DNA from 2 places in the Pantoea sp. X-Soil-TKNS-1280 genome. Region 1 is predicted to be linked to the other one. Evidence: predicted binding sites of a transcription regulator. Region 1 holds the regulator's gene; the other holds the start of a gene.
The links. Region 1 encodes Fur, which represses iron uptake genes when iron is present. Its sites were predicted from a motif close to ATAATAATGAGAACNACTATCAA; they were not measured.

Region 1 (7,637 bases):
GCTGGTGATAAGCGTTGGCAGGTAGCTGGTGCAGCCCGATTTCTCATTGGCGCGCTGCATGATTTCCAGCGTTTCAACGGTCAGTGCATCGATATCATCGTTAAATTGCACGCCGCCGCAGCCGTTGAGCTGCAAATCAATAAAACCGGGAGCGATAAACGCACCAGCAACATCCTGTTGTGGCAGGGTGGCATCCAGCGCATCGCGTGGACAGACACGTTCAATCAGGCCATCGGCAATCACTACCGCATGGTTGTCCAGAATTTCATGACCAGTAAAAATCCGGCCGTTTACTAATGCGTACATCGTTTCTCTCTCCCGGCTATACCCACTGCGTGATAGCAGCAGGTTTTTTACAACGTGCTCTTACACACCTTTCATATTTTCCGCTTCCATTTCGCGGAAATATTTCACGGTTTTCACTTTCAGTTCCATGGTGGCGGGTTCGTCACAGACCACCACGGATTTCGCATGCAGCTGCAGGCAACTGATGGTCCACATATGGTTAACGTTGCCTTCTACGGCGGCCTGCAATGCCTGCGCTTTGACATGACCGGTGACCAGAATCATCACTTCTTCCGCATCCAGCAGCGTACCCACGCCAACAGTCAGAGCGTATTTTGGCACCTGATCCACGTCACCGTTAAAGAAACGGGAATTGGCGAGGCGGGTTTCGTGTGTCAACGTTTTGATACGGGTACGGGATGCGAGCGAGGAGGCTGGTTCGTTAAAAGCAATATGACCATCATTGCCCACCCCACCCATAAACAGATGGATTTTGCCCAGGGCGCGGATCTTCTCTTCGTACTGACGACATTCTGCGTCAATATCTTCCGCATTGCCATTCAGAAGATTGATATTTTCCGGTTGAATATCAATGTGATCGAAAAAGTTACGATACATAAAACTATGGTAACTTTCCGGGTGTTCTTTTGGCAGACCAACGTATTCATCCATGTTGAAGGTGACAACATGTTTGAAGCTAACCTGGCCCGCTTTATGCATCTCGATCAGGTGCTTGTAAGCTTCCAGCGGTGTACCACCGGTTGGAAGACCTAGCACAAAGGGACGATCTGGGCCAGGATTAAACGCGTTAATGCGGTTAACGATATGGCGCGCGGCCCATTTACCCACCTGGGTAGGTGTGGCTAAAGGGATCAGTCTCATGTCTTCACCTCAGTTAAAGATTGGAAAAGTGGAGTCGCCGTTCTCTCTACAGATTGTTCTTAAGCGTAATCCGTTTAAGCTCAACCATGCAGGGAAAAGTGCGTCTTGATATTTTTCATCATAAAATAAGTTTGGGGTGCTGGCTAGTCGTACGGGTATTAAAACGTCATTTTTGGTGATAAAAATCACAGTTATCGTGGTTTTAATTTGCGAGGCGAATTAATTTATCTTTACACTGCGCCACGTGGTCAGTCGTGTCATCAAGGTACCGGATGCCGGGATAATAAAATCAACCCGCACCGGGAAAACGCCAGTCTCAAAGGGGGAGAATAAGGTGAGTGTTCTAGGATATCTGCAAAAGGTCGGCCGAGCGCTTATGGTGCCGGTAGCGACCCTGCCGGCAGCGGCAATTTTAATGGGGGTAGGGTATTGGATCGATCCAGACAGCTGGGGGGCGGGTAACGCTCTGGCTGCGCTGTTGATCAAATCTGGTGCCGCTATCATTGAACATATGTCCGTGCTGTTTGCCATCGGTGTGGCTTATGGCATGTCCAAAGATAAAGATGGTGCTGCGGCACTGACTGGCTTTGTGGGTTTCCTTGTGGTGACCACGCTGTGTTCGCCAGCTGCTGTCGCGATGATTCAAAAAATACCTGTCGATCAAGTGCCTGCTGCATTCGGCAAAATCGAAAACCAGTTTGTCGGTATTCTGGTGGGGATTATCTCGGCGGAAGTGTACAACCGCTTCAGCCATGTTGAGCTACCTAAGGCGCTGTCGTTCTTTAGCGGCCGTCGTCTGGTACCGATCCTTGTCTCCTTCCTGATGATCCTCGTTGCTTTCATCCTGATGTATATCTGGCCATTGGTGTTTAATGGTCTGGTGAGCTTTGGTGAGGAGATTCAGAAGCTGGGTTCCGTCGGCGCAGGTGTCTATGCCTTCTTTAACCGTCTGCTGATTCCGGTTGGCCTGCATCACGCGCTGAACTCGGTGTTCTGGTTCGATGTTGCCGGTATCAACGATATTCCTAAATTCCTTGGTGGCGCGCAGTCCATCGCCAATGGTACCGGTATTCCGGGTATCACTGGTCGTTACCAGGCTGGCTTCTTCCCGATCATGATGTTTGGTCTGCCGGGAGCAGCGCTGGCGATTTATCACTGCGCTCGTCCGGAAAACCGGGCCAAAGTCGGTGGTATCATGCTGGCAGCTGCCTTTGCTGCTTTTTTCACTGGTATCACCGAACCGCTGGAATTCTCCTTTATGTTCGTGGCACCGGTGCTGTATGTCATCCATGCGGTACTGACAGGTCTCTCGGTGTTTATCGCGGCCAGCATGCACTGGATTGCTGGTTTCGGCTTCAGCGCCGGGCTGGTGGATATGGTGCTGTCAACGCGTAACCCGCTGGCGGTGCATTGGTGGATGCTGATTCCACAAGGGCTGGTGTTCTTCGTCATCTACTACGTGGTGTTCCGCTTCACCATCCAGAAATTCAACCTGATGACGCCGGGTCGTGAACTGTCTGCTGATGATGAAACTGATGGCTATGACGTCAACGTTGATCACAGTGGCAGCAACGAAAGCCAGACCGAATCCCTTGCCCGTCGCTATATCGGTGCGGTAGGTGGTTCTGACAATCTGACCAATATCGATGCCTGTATCACCCGTCTGCGTCTGAACGTGAAAGATTCCTCGCAGGTTAATGACAGTGTGGCGAAACGTCTTGGCGCTTCTGGCGTGATTCGTCTGAACAAACAAAGCGTGCAGATCATTGTCGGTACTCAGGCTGAAAGCATTGCTACGGCAATGAAAACGGTGCTGACCAAAGGCCCGGTGGCCGCGGCAGCGACTGCCTCAGTGGCGGCGGCTCAGCCTGCTGCTTCTGCACAACCTCAGGCGGTGCTGAACAGCGAAAAACGCGTGGTAGCCACGCTGCTGGCTCCGGTCAGTGGTGAGGTGGTGGCACTGGATGCGGTGCCGGACGAAGCCTTCGCCAGCAAAGCGGTCGGCGATGGTCTGGCGATCAAACCCACCGGTAAAACCGTGGTGGCACCGATTGCCGGTACTATCGTGAAAATCTTCAACACCAACCATGCGTTCTGCCTCGAAACTGACAACGGCGTCGAGATTGTGGTGCATATGGGCCTTGATACCGTCGCGCTGGAAGGCAAAGGCTTCACGCGGCTGGTGGAAGAGGGGGCGACCGTTGCGGCGGGACAGCCGGTGCTGGAGATGGATCTGGATTTCCTCAACGCCCATGCGCGTTCGATGATAAGTCCGGTGGTGGTCAGCAACAGCGATGATTTCGCGGGCCTCAATCTGCTGGCGAGTGGTTCCGTCGTGGCAGGTGAAACCCGTTTGTACGAGGTTAAAGGCTAAGTCCTTGTGATGAACCCGTAAGGCAGGAAGCGATTCCTGCCTTTTTTGTTTTAAAACGGCCAACAAACGGTTGTTTCCCTCCTGCGCTTTGTGGATCATACTCCGTTACTTCGTAGTACAAATCACCCGTATTGTATTTGAGGATTTTGAGATGAGTGAGGCTGAAGCCCGCCCAACGAACTTTATTCGTCAGATTATCGACGAAGATTTGGCGAGCGGTAAGCACAACAGCGTGCATACCCGTTTCCCGCCTGAGCCCAATGGTTACCTGCATATTGGCCATGCGAAATCGATCTGTCTGAACTTTGGTATCGCACAAGATTACCAGGGTCAGTGCAATCTGCGCTTCGACGACACCAACCCGGTGAAAGAAGATATGGAATTCGTTGAATCCATCAAGCGCGACGTGCAATGGCTGGGCTTTGAATGGAGCGGAGACGTTTGTTACTCCTCAGACTATTTCGACCAGCTGTACAGCTACGCAGTGGAACTGATCAACAAAGGCCTCGCCTATGTTGATGAGCTGACACCAGAAGAAATCCGTGAATACCGTGGCACCCTGACTGCGCCGGGCAAAAACAGCCCATACCGTGATCGTACCCCGGCTGAAAACCTCGCGCTGTTTGAAAAAATGCGCGATGGCGGTTTCGAGGAAGGTAAGGCCTGTCTGCGTGCCAAAATCGATATGGCATCCAACTTTATCGTGATGCGCGATCCGGTGCTGTACCGTATTAAGTTTGCTGAACATCATCAGACCGGCAAAAAATGGTGCATCTATCCGATGTACGATTTCACCCACTGCATTTCCGATGCGCTGGAAGGTATCACCCATTCGCTTTGCACCCTGGAATTCCAGGATAACCGTCGTCTGTATGACTGGGTGCTGGACAACATCTCCATTCCGGTTCATCCGCGTCAGTATGAATTCTCGCGCCTGAATCTGGAATATGCCGTGATGTCGAAGCGCAAGCTGACGCAGCTGGTGAGCGAGAAGATCGTCGAAGGCTGGGATGATCCGCGTATGCTGACCGTTTCCGGTCTGCGCCGCCGTGGTTACAGCGCCGCCTCGATTCGTGAGTTCTGCCGCCGCATTGGCGTAACCAAGCAGGACAACATCGTGGAAATGGCGTCGCTGGAGTCATGCATTCGTGACGATCTCAACGAGAACGCACCGCGTGCGATGGCGGTCCTCGATCCGCTGAAAGTGGTGATTGAGAATCTGCCTGCGGGTCATGAAGAAATTATCACCATGCCAAACCATCCCAACAAACCGGAGATGGGTACGCGTGATGTGCCGTTCAGCCGCGAAGTGTGGATCGATCGTGCGGATTTCCGTGAAGAAGCCAATAAACAGTACAAACGTCTGGTGCTGGGCAAAGAAGTTCGTCTGCGTAATGCTTACGTGATCCGTGCAGAGCGCGTGGCGAAAGATGAAGAAGGCAATATCACCTGCATCTACTGTAGCTGTGACGTTGATACCCTGAGCAAAGATCCGGCTGATGGCCGCAAGGTGAAGGGTGTGATCCACTGGGTTTCCGCGATCCACGCGTTACCTGCGGAATTCCGTCTCTACGATCGTCTGTTCAGCGTGCCAAATCCGGGAGCGGCTGAGGATTTCCTCACCACCATTAACCCGAATTCACTGGAAATCAAACAGGGCTTTGTCGAGCCTGGACTGCGTGACGCCGATGCGCTGGCGCCGTATCAGTTTGAACGTGAAGGTTATTTCTGCGCGGACAGCGTTTACTCACAGCCCTCTAAGCTGGTGTTTAACCGCACTGTCGGTTTACGTGATACCTGGGCGAAAATCGGCGATTAATCCTTTTTGTCGTTATCACCATATCATCATGAAAGGGCGAGCAATCGCCCTTTTTTATTGGCTGTAATTTCGGGCTGGCAACCTTTTATGCTGTGGGGTGTGAAATGCGTTTGTTACCGGGATTTGCAACTAATCTGACTTTAGTAAAATTAATCCATTTGCGAGTGTGAAAAACTGTATTTCAGGTAGGCTATGCGCTCCCAGACGTTGCTCCGCGGGTTGAAAAAGGAAAAAAAATGACGAGTCTCGCTCAGGAAGCCAAACACAGCGTAGTGGTTTTACATCAGCTTATAGAACGTATTTTTAATCAGTCAGAGGGCACTGACGACAGCATTGAGTTGTTTCTCTCGCATTTTCACCCGGATTTCAAAATGGTGACCCCGCAGGGTAAACAGCTGGATTTAAATGCGATGGAGGTGTTGTTCCGCCAGTTGCGTGGTCAGCGGGAAGGGATGCGTATCGCGACCAGCGAACATGCCATCATTTCACAGCAAAGCCAGGAAGTGACCATTCAATATCGTGAGTTGCAGATGATGAACGGCAACAACCAGAGTCGTATTTCTCTGGCGGTGCTGGATTGCACCACCTCCATTCCGCGCTGGCGTTACCTGCAGGAAACGCTGGTTCTGTAATCTCAGGAATAAAAAAACCGGTGCCAGGCACCGGTTTTTTCATACTGCATAGCACATTTTATTGCTTATCGTGGAGCGTCTCGTCTTCGCGGCAGTCTCCCAGCGCACAGTGGCCGTACAGGTACAGGCTGTGGTTGGTGAGTTTGATACCGTGACGTGTTGCGATTTCACGTTGACGCGTCTCAATAGACTCATCACTGAACTCGATCACTTTGCCACAATCCAGGCAGATCAAGTGGTCATGATGATGCTGTTGCGTCAGTTCAAAGACGGATTTGCCACCTTCAAAGTTATGACGAGTCACGATACCCGCGTCATCAAACTGGTTAAGAACGCGATATACCGTTGCCAGACCAATCTCTTCGCCCATGTCGATCAGGCGTTTGTACAAATCTTCCGCACTGACGTGATGGCACTCGGGTTCCTGAAGCACTTCCAGAATTTTCAGTCTGGGTAGAGTGACTTTCAGGCCAGCCTTCTTCAATGCGGAGTTGTTGTCAGTCATGCGGATATTGTCCTGTTACTTTGCTAGTCACTTGCGGCGCAGGGCCTTGAATGTCGATCACGCGCATTCTCATTTGCGTCTCATTATAGAACTCAAGCAGTGAAATGAAAACCAAGGGCACGTCCTGAAATCACCAATGGCTGTAGGGAAAAATGTCGCTAACGCCGGCGGGGATCGTACAGGTCTTTGTTTCCATTTCACTCAGCCTCATTCTGATGCCAGAGGAATAAGCGGATGACCGTTACGGGTATTCTACAGATTTGCAGGTAAAAGTTAAAAAAACGTGGCTATTATTTTTATAGGAATTTCCGATTCTCAATGTGAGCCAGCGCCCACATTGAGTAGGAAAGGGGATCAGGCTTCGATAATGTCTTTCAGCTGCAGCTCATCGAAAATCTGTTTCACCCACTTATCAACACGTTCGTTGGTCAGTTCCGGCTGACGATCTTCATCGATAGCCAGACCAAGGAAGTGTTTGTCATCGGCCAGACCTTTGGACGCTTCGAAGTGGTAACCCTCGGTCGGCCAGTGACCGACAATCACCGCACCATTTGGCTCGATAATGTCACGGATGGTGCCCATCGCATCGCAGAAGTATTCTGCATAATCTTCCTGGTCACCACAGCCGAACAGCGCAACCAGTTTGCCATTGAAGTCGATCTCTTCCAGCGTCGGGAAGAAATCATCCCAATCACACTGTGCTTCGCCGTAGTACCAGGTCGGAATGCCCAGCAACAGAATATCGAATGCTTCGAGATCTTCTTTAGTGCTCTTGGCAATGTCATGCACTTCGGCCACGTCTTTACCCAGTTGTTTCTGGATCATTTTTGCAATGTTTTCAGTGTTGCCGGTATCGCTGCCGAAGAAAATGCCTACGATTGCCATGGGTTAAGTGACCTCTTAAATCCTGATATTGAATATGTGATGACAGCGAATGATAGCAGACCGGGCAAAGTGGCGGAACTTGTAAAGCCGTGACTTTTGTTCCTGCGTGCGGTCTGCGCCTGTTACGACAGTTTGAGCTGCGCCAGCAGCATTTGTTCAATTAATTCGCTGCGGCTGATGTTTTGTTGCTCAGCCAGGGTGTTGAGTGCATCAACGGCCTCGCTGCTCATTTTCAGCTCAACACGACGCAATCCT
Region 2 (7,637 bases), on a different replicon from region 1:
GGATTATATAGCGATATGTGCCATGACTAAATATACGATTGCTCTTTTAAAAATTAACGATATATAATAATTTACATAACGATAATAATAACCTTACAAAACAATACCATAAATCAATCTTTTTTATTCAGTAAAGCAATGGCCAGGAAATGAAAATTAATTCGCGTAACACCCCGGTTATCAGTTTAATAAGCTTAAGCGTACTGATAGCGATTAATGCCAGTGCGGCAGAAAACACCACAGAGCAACCTGCTCTAACCGTCACCGCAGCACCCAATCAAACCCCTTCATCTGTCGATAAAAAAGCCACTTTGGGTAATTTAGGCAGCCAGGAAATACGTAATACCCCGTGGTCGGTTGAGACAGTTTCTCCGCAATTGATGAAGCGGCAGCAACTGAAAAGCATCACCGATATCTATCGCTATATGCCCTCGGTACAGGGGGATGGCGCGCGTCCACAGACGCGGGGTATGCAGGGCAGCGTGGTACAAAACAGCATGATCGATGGGTTGAATGTGGTCTCAACCACCGATTACGCCGCGGAACAGTTTGATCATCTGGAAGTGTTGAATGGGCTGGCCGGTTCGCTTTATGGCCCTGCCAACCCGGCTGGCTTATTCAATTTTGTCAGCAAGCGTCCAACCGATACGCCGCAGCATAGCATTACGGTCGGGGGCGGAACCGGGCTCAGCCATCTGCTGTCTGGTGATTTTAGCGGTCCGCTGGATGACAACGACCGGCTGCGCTACCGCCTGAATATGCTGGATGATGAAGGTAATGGTTACGTAAAAGGCAGTAAGAAACGTCGTCAGTTAGTGAGTCTGGCGTTGGATGCTAACCTTACCGATAAGACGGTGCTGGAAACCAACTTTAGCTATTACCATTTCTATGACAAAGGCTTGCCGGGTAAATTTGCGCTGGGCAGTGGCCTGACATTCCCCGCCGCGCCTGATCCGAAAACTGCGCATCTGGGCCAGTCCTATGCTGGTGATAACAACCATACGCTGACCGCAGGCGTGCATCTCAAGCACGATTTTGACGGCAACTGGCAGGGCGAAGTGGGGGTGTTACGACAAATCGCCGATCGTGAGTCAACGGCGGTCACTAATACCTTTACCGACAATAAAGGCCATTACACCACCACCACGTCTTCGGCCACCGCCAGTCGTTTTACCATCAACAGCTACATGGCGAATCTGAATGGTGAAGTGGATACCGGCTGGATTCATCACCAGATTTCCACCGGCCTGCGCGGTTTTGTCTGGAAAAATATGAACCCGATAGCGGGGGGGACTTCAACGTTGGGCAGTGCCTCGCTGGATAATCCGCAGGCCTTTGCTGAACCTGATTACCCGGATTTCACCGATCGCTACCATTCGGCGACTGCCACCCAACACGCCTTCCTGTTGAGCGATAACCTGTCGTTTTCACCCCAATGGAGCCTGTTGCTGGCAGGAAGCGAAAGTTTGCTCAGTTCGTCCAACTACAACAAAGCAGGCAGCCGTACCAGCGAATCGTCGAACAGTGGCTTTAGCGGTTCTGCCAGTTTGATGTACAAGCCGGTTGACCCGCTGACGCTGTATGTCAGTTACGCGGATAGCCTGCAACAGGGGGATACCGCACCAACCGGATCGAATAACGCCGGGAACATCCTCGCGCCTTACCGCAGCCGTCAGGTGGAGATGGGCAGCAAACTGGCGATTAATAACAAACTTCTCCTCACCGCCGCGGTGTTTCAGATCAAGCGCCCTTACGCCTATACCAATGCCAGTGGCGACTATGCCATCGATGGCGAACAGCGTAACCGGGGTATTGAGTTGATGGCTGATGGCGATGTCACTGATCGCTTACATATTTACGGTGGCATGACGTGGCTGGATCCGCGTTTGTTAAAAACCGCCAGCAAACAGACCGAGGATAAGCAAATCGTTGGTTTGTCGCGCTACGTCGCCAGCCTGTTTGCTGCCTATGATCTGCCGATGCTGAGTGGCACGGATATCCACGGCGGCCTGCATTATGTGGGTCGGCGCAGCACCGATAACCAGAACAATGGCTGGGTGAGCGGTTATACCACGCTGGACGCAGGAACAGCATGGAAAACCCAACTGTTCAACACCGCCACCACCTTCCGCCTGGATGTGACCAACCTGACGAATCGCCACTACTGGACCAATATCGTACCGGGTGGACTCAACGGTTACAGCGGTTCGGGTTACGCCAGCGCCCAGCTGGGCGAGCCGCGTATGGTTCAGGTATCCATGCAGCTTAACTTCTGACGGGAATACACCGATGTTGAAACCGATTTGCCGGTTAGCGCTGGCGCTGCCGTTATTGCTGGCCAGCGCCACTGGCCTGGCGCAAACCGTGACTGACGATCGTGGTAACCGGGTGGAAATCACCCATCCGGTCAACCATATTGCGGACGCCTGGTTTGCCCATCATTCGTTGCTGATGACGCTGGGGGCGGGTGACCGCATTGTCGCGACGGTTAACCATCCGGCAGATCGGCCGTGGATGTTTAAGGTTCAGCCGTCACTGAACCAGGCTTTACAGGCGCATGGTAAAACCTTCGCCAGTGAAGCGCTGGTGGCGCGTCATGTGGATGCGGTCTTTGTCCCGGCAAATGATCCGGATGCCCAGTCCTATCGCCTGGCGGGCATTCCGGTGCTGGAAATGCAGTTTGATGACTTCGACTCGATGAAGCGTTCTCTCACCACTACGGCAGCAGTGATTGGCACGCCTGAGGCGCAGGCACGAGCTGTGGCCTATAACCAGTATCTGGATCAGCAAATCGCCAGCATTCAGGCGAAAACTCAGGGATTGAGCAACAGCCAGCGCCCGACTGTGCTGCATATTCAATCGCTCCATCCATTGAAAGTGGATGGCCGCAACACGCTGATTGATACCTGGATCAAGCTTGCGGGTGGGCGCAATGTGGCGGCGGGGATTGATGGCAATATGAAGCCTATTTCACCGGAGGATGTGATTCGCTGGAACCCGGACGTGATTATCATAGGTGCTGGTGCGGGCAATCTGGCGGATTCTGATTACGCGGGCCTTTTCAATAGCGTGAAGGCGGTGCAGAACCATCGTGTCTGGCAGAATCCGGCGGGAGTATTCCCGTGGGACCGTTATGGCACAGAGGTTGCGTTACAGATTCAGTGGGCTGCCGCGAAGCTCCACCCGGAACTGTTTCCCGCACTGAACATCAATGAGGCGACGCGACGTTTTTATCGCCAGTTTTATCAGTATCCGCTAAGCGCTGCCGAGGCTGAACGGATATTGCAGGCGCTGCCGCCAGCCTCCTGATAAATAAAATCCCTGTCATATCAATCTGTTTCCTTTACATATCTCTACAATCGCAAAATAACCTCTGCCAGCTGGTGAGTAAACCAGCTGGCAAAATTTAACAGGTGTGTATTTTTAATACAGAAAACCGCCAAACAAGAGCTCCTGATTAATCAGGAGCTTCCTTAAGGTTAACTTAATGTTGTGATGTTCGTCACGATGGTTTGCCAGATAATATCTGGCGAACCAGAGATCAAATAGTGTTTTTCCTTTTTTTACTGCGTCGCTGTTGGGGAATATTTATTATTTTCATGTGTAGTGATACTAATAATTATTATCATTACGCTTTTAGCGACTATCTGGAGCACTCTACTTGCTGGCGACGTTCATTATCGCATTGCGCGAAGGTCTTGAAGCTGCATTAATCGTTGGTATTATCGCCGCTTTCTTACGCAAAAATGGCAAACCACTGACTGCCATGTGGGTGGGCGTGGTATGTGCTGTCATTCTCTCCCTTGCCGTCGGTTTTGTACTGAACCTGACTGAGAATGCCTTACCGCAGGCGCGTCAGGAGATGATGGAATCCGTTATCGGCCTGGTTGCGGTGTTCTTTGTTACTGGCATGGTGATGTGGATGAACTCCCATGCTCACAACCTGAAGCGCAGGCTTGAAACCGAAGCTGCAGAGGCGATCACCCGTTCCAGTGCGATGGCGCTGGCAAGCATGGCATTTTTGTCGGTGCTGAAAGAAGGGTTCGAGACCAGCGTCTTCTTACTGGCAACCTTTTCTGCCTCGCAATCGGCAATCTGGGCGGCGGTTGGCGCGGTTCTGGGCTTGCTGGTGGCGATCCTGGTGGGATGGGGCATTTATGCCGGTGGGATTCGTATCAATCTGTCCCGTTTCTTCCGTTTTACGGGTCTGTTCCTGATTCTGGTTGCCGCCGGATTAATTATCTCCGCCTTACGCAGCGCCCATGAAGCGGGCTGGCTGAATGCGGGGCAGCAGCGCGTTGCTGACCTCACCTGGCTGGTGACGCCGGGTACGATTCAGTCTGCACTGATCACTGGCGTGCTCGGCATCCCGGCCGATCCCAGACTGGTAGAGTTTGCTGGCTGGCTGATTTACATCGTCGCAGTTGCGGCATTGATCTATTGGCCAGCCCACCTGCGACCGGCACCCAAACGTGCGGCGCAATTCACCGCCGTGACCGGAGCAGGCCTGGCGCTCACCGCTCTGCTGCTGTTTCTGGTTTATCCGGCACCGAATGCCGATATCCCTGATGAAATTCCGCTGGTGAGTCGCGCTTCGCTGCAAACCGTGGGCCATATCAGTAGCCAGCCTGCGACAGGCAAACCCCAGTTTGCCGTTACCCTTGAGGGGCTACCTGTCGCCGCGCTGACGGTGGCTGATGATCAGTTAAGCAAAGTCACCACTTCTGGTAAGCAGGAGTGGCAGGCGGATTACAGCTATGAACCAGCCGACGCCAGCTCGCCACTGACGCTGGACCAGGTGATGGAAGCCTATGGCAACCGCATTCCGGTGGGATTAAGCCCGGCGCAGCATCCCGGTCCGTATCAGGCGAAATGGACGGTGAATTGCAGCGTGGACGCGACCATGATGCGTGGCGTAGTGGTGACCGCAGAATCGCACTCGTCAACCTATATCACTTTATCCGGCAGTGGCCTGCAGTCGCCGCGCACCATTAGTGCCCGCGCCCGCAACGCAGAAGCGGGCTGCGACTGGCAAATCAGCCCGACGTTTTCACAGGATATCGAGCAGCGCCTGCGTGATGCGGTGGCTGCGCAGGATGTCTACCACTTCTGGGCCGTTATTTTACCTTCGCTTTTTGCCATTCTGGCCTTCACCTGCTTTTTCTCAGCCAGTCGTCAGTTCAGACGACTAAAAGGTGTTCGCGCCCGAGGACGCAGCAAACAGGGACTGCTGGACAGTTCAACTCACCAATGACATTGCCTGAAAAACAAACAGGAAGGCACGATGAAGACAAAACCGTTCACCAAAAAATATGCGCTCATTGCGGCAGGGATTTCCGCGGCTCTGCTGCTTTCGGTTGATGCGCAGGCCGCAACACAGGCACCTGTGAAAAACGGTGTTTCGCAGGTCAATATCACCATGACCAGTGAAGGCGATGGCACCTGCCATATCGACCACACCACCGCGAAAGCGGGCCCGGTCACCTTTACCGTCGTGAATAAAACGGCGACGTCACTGACTGAGCTGGAGCTGCTGAGCGACAACCGTATTCTGGGTGAAAAAGAAAACCTGGCACCGGGCCTGCCAGCGGTGAAATTCACCCTGACGCTGGACGGTGGCACTTATCAGATTTATTGCCCCGGCGCGAAGCAGGAGCTGACTAACTTCACCGTGACGGGCAAGAGCGCGGCGGCACCATCAGGTAGCGCGGCGACCTTACTTAACGAAGGTGCGAAAGGTTATGGCGCTTATGTCAGCGGCGTGGTCGATGCCATGGTGGTGGCGGTCGATCGTTTGAAGGCGGATATCGACGCGGGCGATCTGGAAAAAGCCAAAGCTGACTACGCCAAAGCGCGTCCCTTCTATGAACGTATCGAATCTGATGTCAGTGGTTTCGTGTTGCCGGGCTTTAAAGCCACCGATAATGCGGGCAACCTCGACTATCTGATCGATATGCGCGCGTCTAACCTCGATCCGAAAGTGGGCTGGCACGGTTTCCATGCGATTGAACGCGACCTGTTTGAGAAAGGCGCTATCACTGCAGAAACGAAGCAAACTGCGGTGGAACTGCAGGCCAATGTCGGCAAACTGGACAAACTGATCAAATCTATCAACTTCAAACCGGAAGACCTGGCGAACGGCGCCGCGGATCTGCTGGAAGAAGTGCAAAGCACCAAAATCAGCGGGGAAGAAGAGGCGTTCAGCCATCTTGACCTGATCGATTTCGCCGGTGATATCGAGGGTGCCGAGCAGGCATTTGCCTTCCTGAAACCGGGCCTGGAAAAAATCGATCCCGACCTGACCAAACGCGTGAGCGAGCAGTTTGCTGCCGTGCATGCGTTACTGGAAACCTACCGCGATCCAGCGATTCCGGGGGGGTACAAATACTACACCGCCGAGCTGAAAGCTTCCGATGGCGCAAAACTGAGCCGTGCGGTGCAGGCGTTGCAGGAACCGTTATCAAAAATCGCTGAAAAAGTCGCAACCAGCGGAAAATAATCGATGAGCGATAAGTCAAAACCGGCCAGGGAGGCCGGTAATTTCACCCGACGCGATTTGCTGAAAGGGGCGGTGGCCAGTGCGCTGGCTGTTCCGGCCATCAGTGCAGCGCATGGACAGAATGAAGCGATCCACAACCCTGAGGATCGTGTTGATCTTTCTCGTGAGCATGCTTTTTATGGCACTGCGGGTCAGGCGGGCATTGAGACGCCACCGCAGCGTCATATTATGTTTATGACCTTTGATTTAACCTCGCACAATCCGCGTGATTTGCAGGTTTTGCTGGCACGCTGGTCATCCGCCATTGCGCAAATGATGCGTGGTGAAACCATTGGTCAGGTAGAACCGACCCGCACCAGCGGCGTGGGCAATGATACCGGCGAAGCGATGGATCTGGGACCCGCCTCGTTGACCGTCACCGTGGGCCTGGGGCCGCGTATTTTCAGCGAAGCGATGGGGCTGGCGGATAAAAAGCCTGCGCTGATGCGTGAGTTGATTCAGCTGCCAAGCGACAACTTCAGCCCGGAACTGACTGGCGGTGATCTCTCCATTCAGGCCTGTGCGGATGACCCTCAGGTGGCTTACCATGCGGTACGCAACCTGGCACGTATCGCCAAATCGACAGGCACAGCGGCCACACGCTGGTCGGTATTGGGCTTTGGTCGTGCCTCGGCAGGGAAAGGGCAATCTACGCCGCGTAACCTGTTTGGTTTCAAAGACGGCACGCGCAATATCACCGAAAAAACCGATTTTAACCGCCATGTGTGGATCAAAGATGATGGCCCGGCCTGGCAGCAGCAGGGTACCTACCAGGTGGTGCGGAAGATTCGCATGCACATTGAAAACTGGGATACCGACCGCGTCAGCGATCAAAACAATGTGTTTGGACGCCATAAGCTTTCTGGCGCGCCACTCAGCGGGCACAAAGAGTTTGATCAGCCTGATTTTGCAGTGAAAGATCAAAGCGGAGAACTCGTTATTCCGGCAACGGCGCATATCAGCCTGGCCGCGCATGAGAATAACAAGGGAATTCGGATACTTCGTCGTTCCTACAATTATACCGATGGTCTTAATAACCTTGGCTTGCTGGATGCGGGGCTGCTGTTTATCAGTTATCAGAATGATCCGGCGCACTTTG

Region 2: a site for Fur is predicted at 3,607-3,629, ahead of efeU (iron uptake transporter permease EfeU). Genes of this name have one in related genera too.

What each region holds. Positions count from the first base shown of each region.
Region 1 covers NZ_AP035962.1:1,249,234-1,256,870, forward strand. Annotated here, with positions in the region: gene nagA (N-acetylglucosamine-6-phosphate deacetylase) at 1-306, opposite strand, end outside; gene nagB (glucosamine-6-phosphate deaminase) at 367-1,167, opposite strand; gene nagE (N-acetylglucosamine-specific PTS transporter subunit IIBC) at 1,502-3,541, shown strand; gene glnS (glutamine--tRNA ligase) at 3,693-5,360, shown strand; gene AC6I8X_RS05830 (hypothetical protein) at 5,597-5,992, shown strand; gene fur (ferric iron uptake transcriptional regulator) at 6,051-6,497, opposite strand; gene fldA (flavodoxin FldA) at 6,852-7,382, opposite strand; gene ybfE (LexA regulated protein) at 7,505-7,637, opposite strand, start outside.
Region 2 covers NZ_AP035963.1:334,575-342,211, reverse strand. Annotated here, with positions in the region: gene AC6I8X_RS21515 (TonB-dependent receptor) at 150-2,276, shown strand; gene AC6I8X_RS21510 (ABC transporter substrate-binding protein) at 2,290-3,309, shown strand; gene efeU (iron uptake transporter permease EfeU) at 3,662-5,254, shown strand; gene efeO (iron uptake system protein EfeO) at 5,285-6,499, shown strand; gene efeB (iron uptake transporter deferrochelatase/peroxidase subunit) at 6,503-7,637, shown strand, end outside.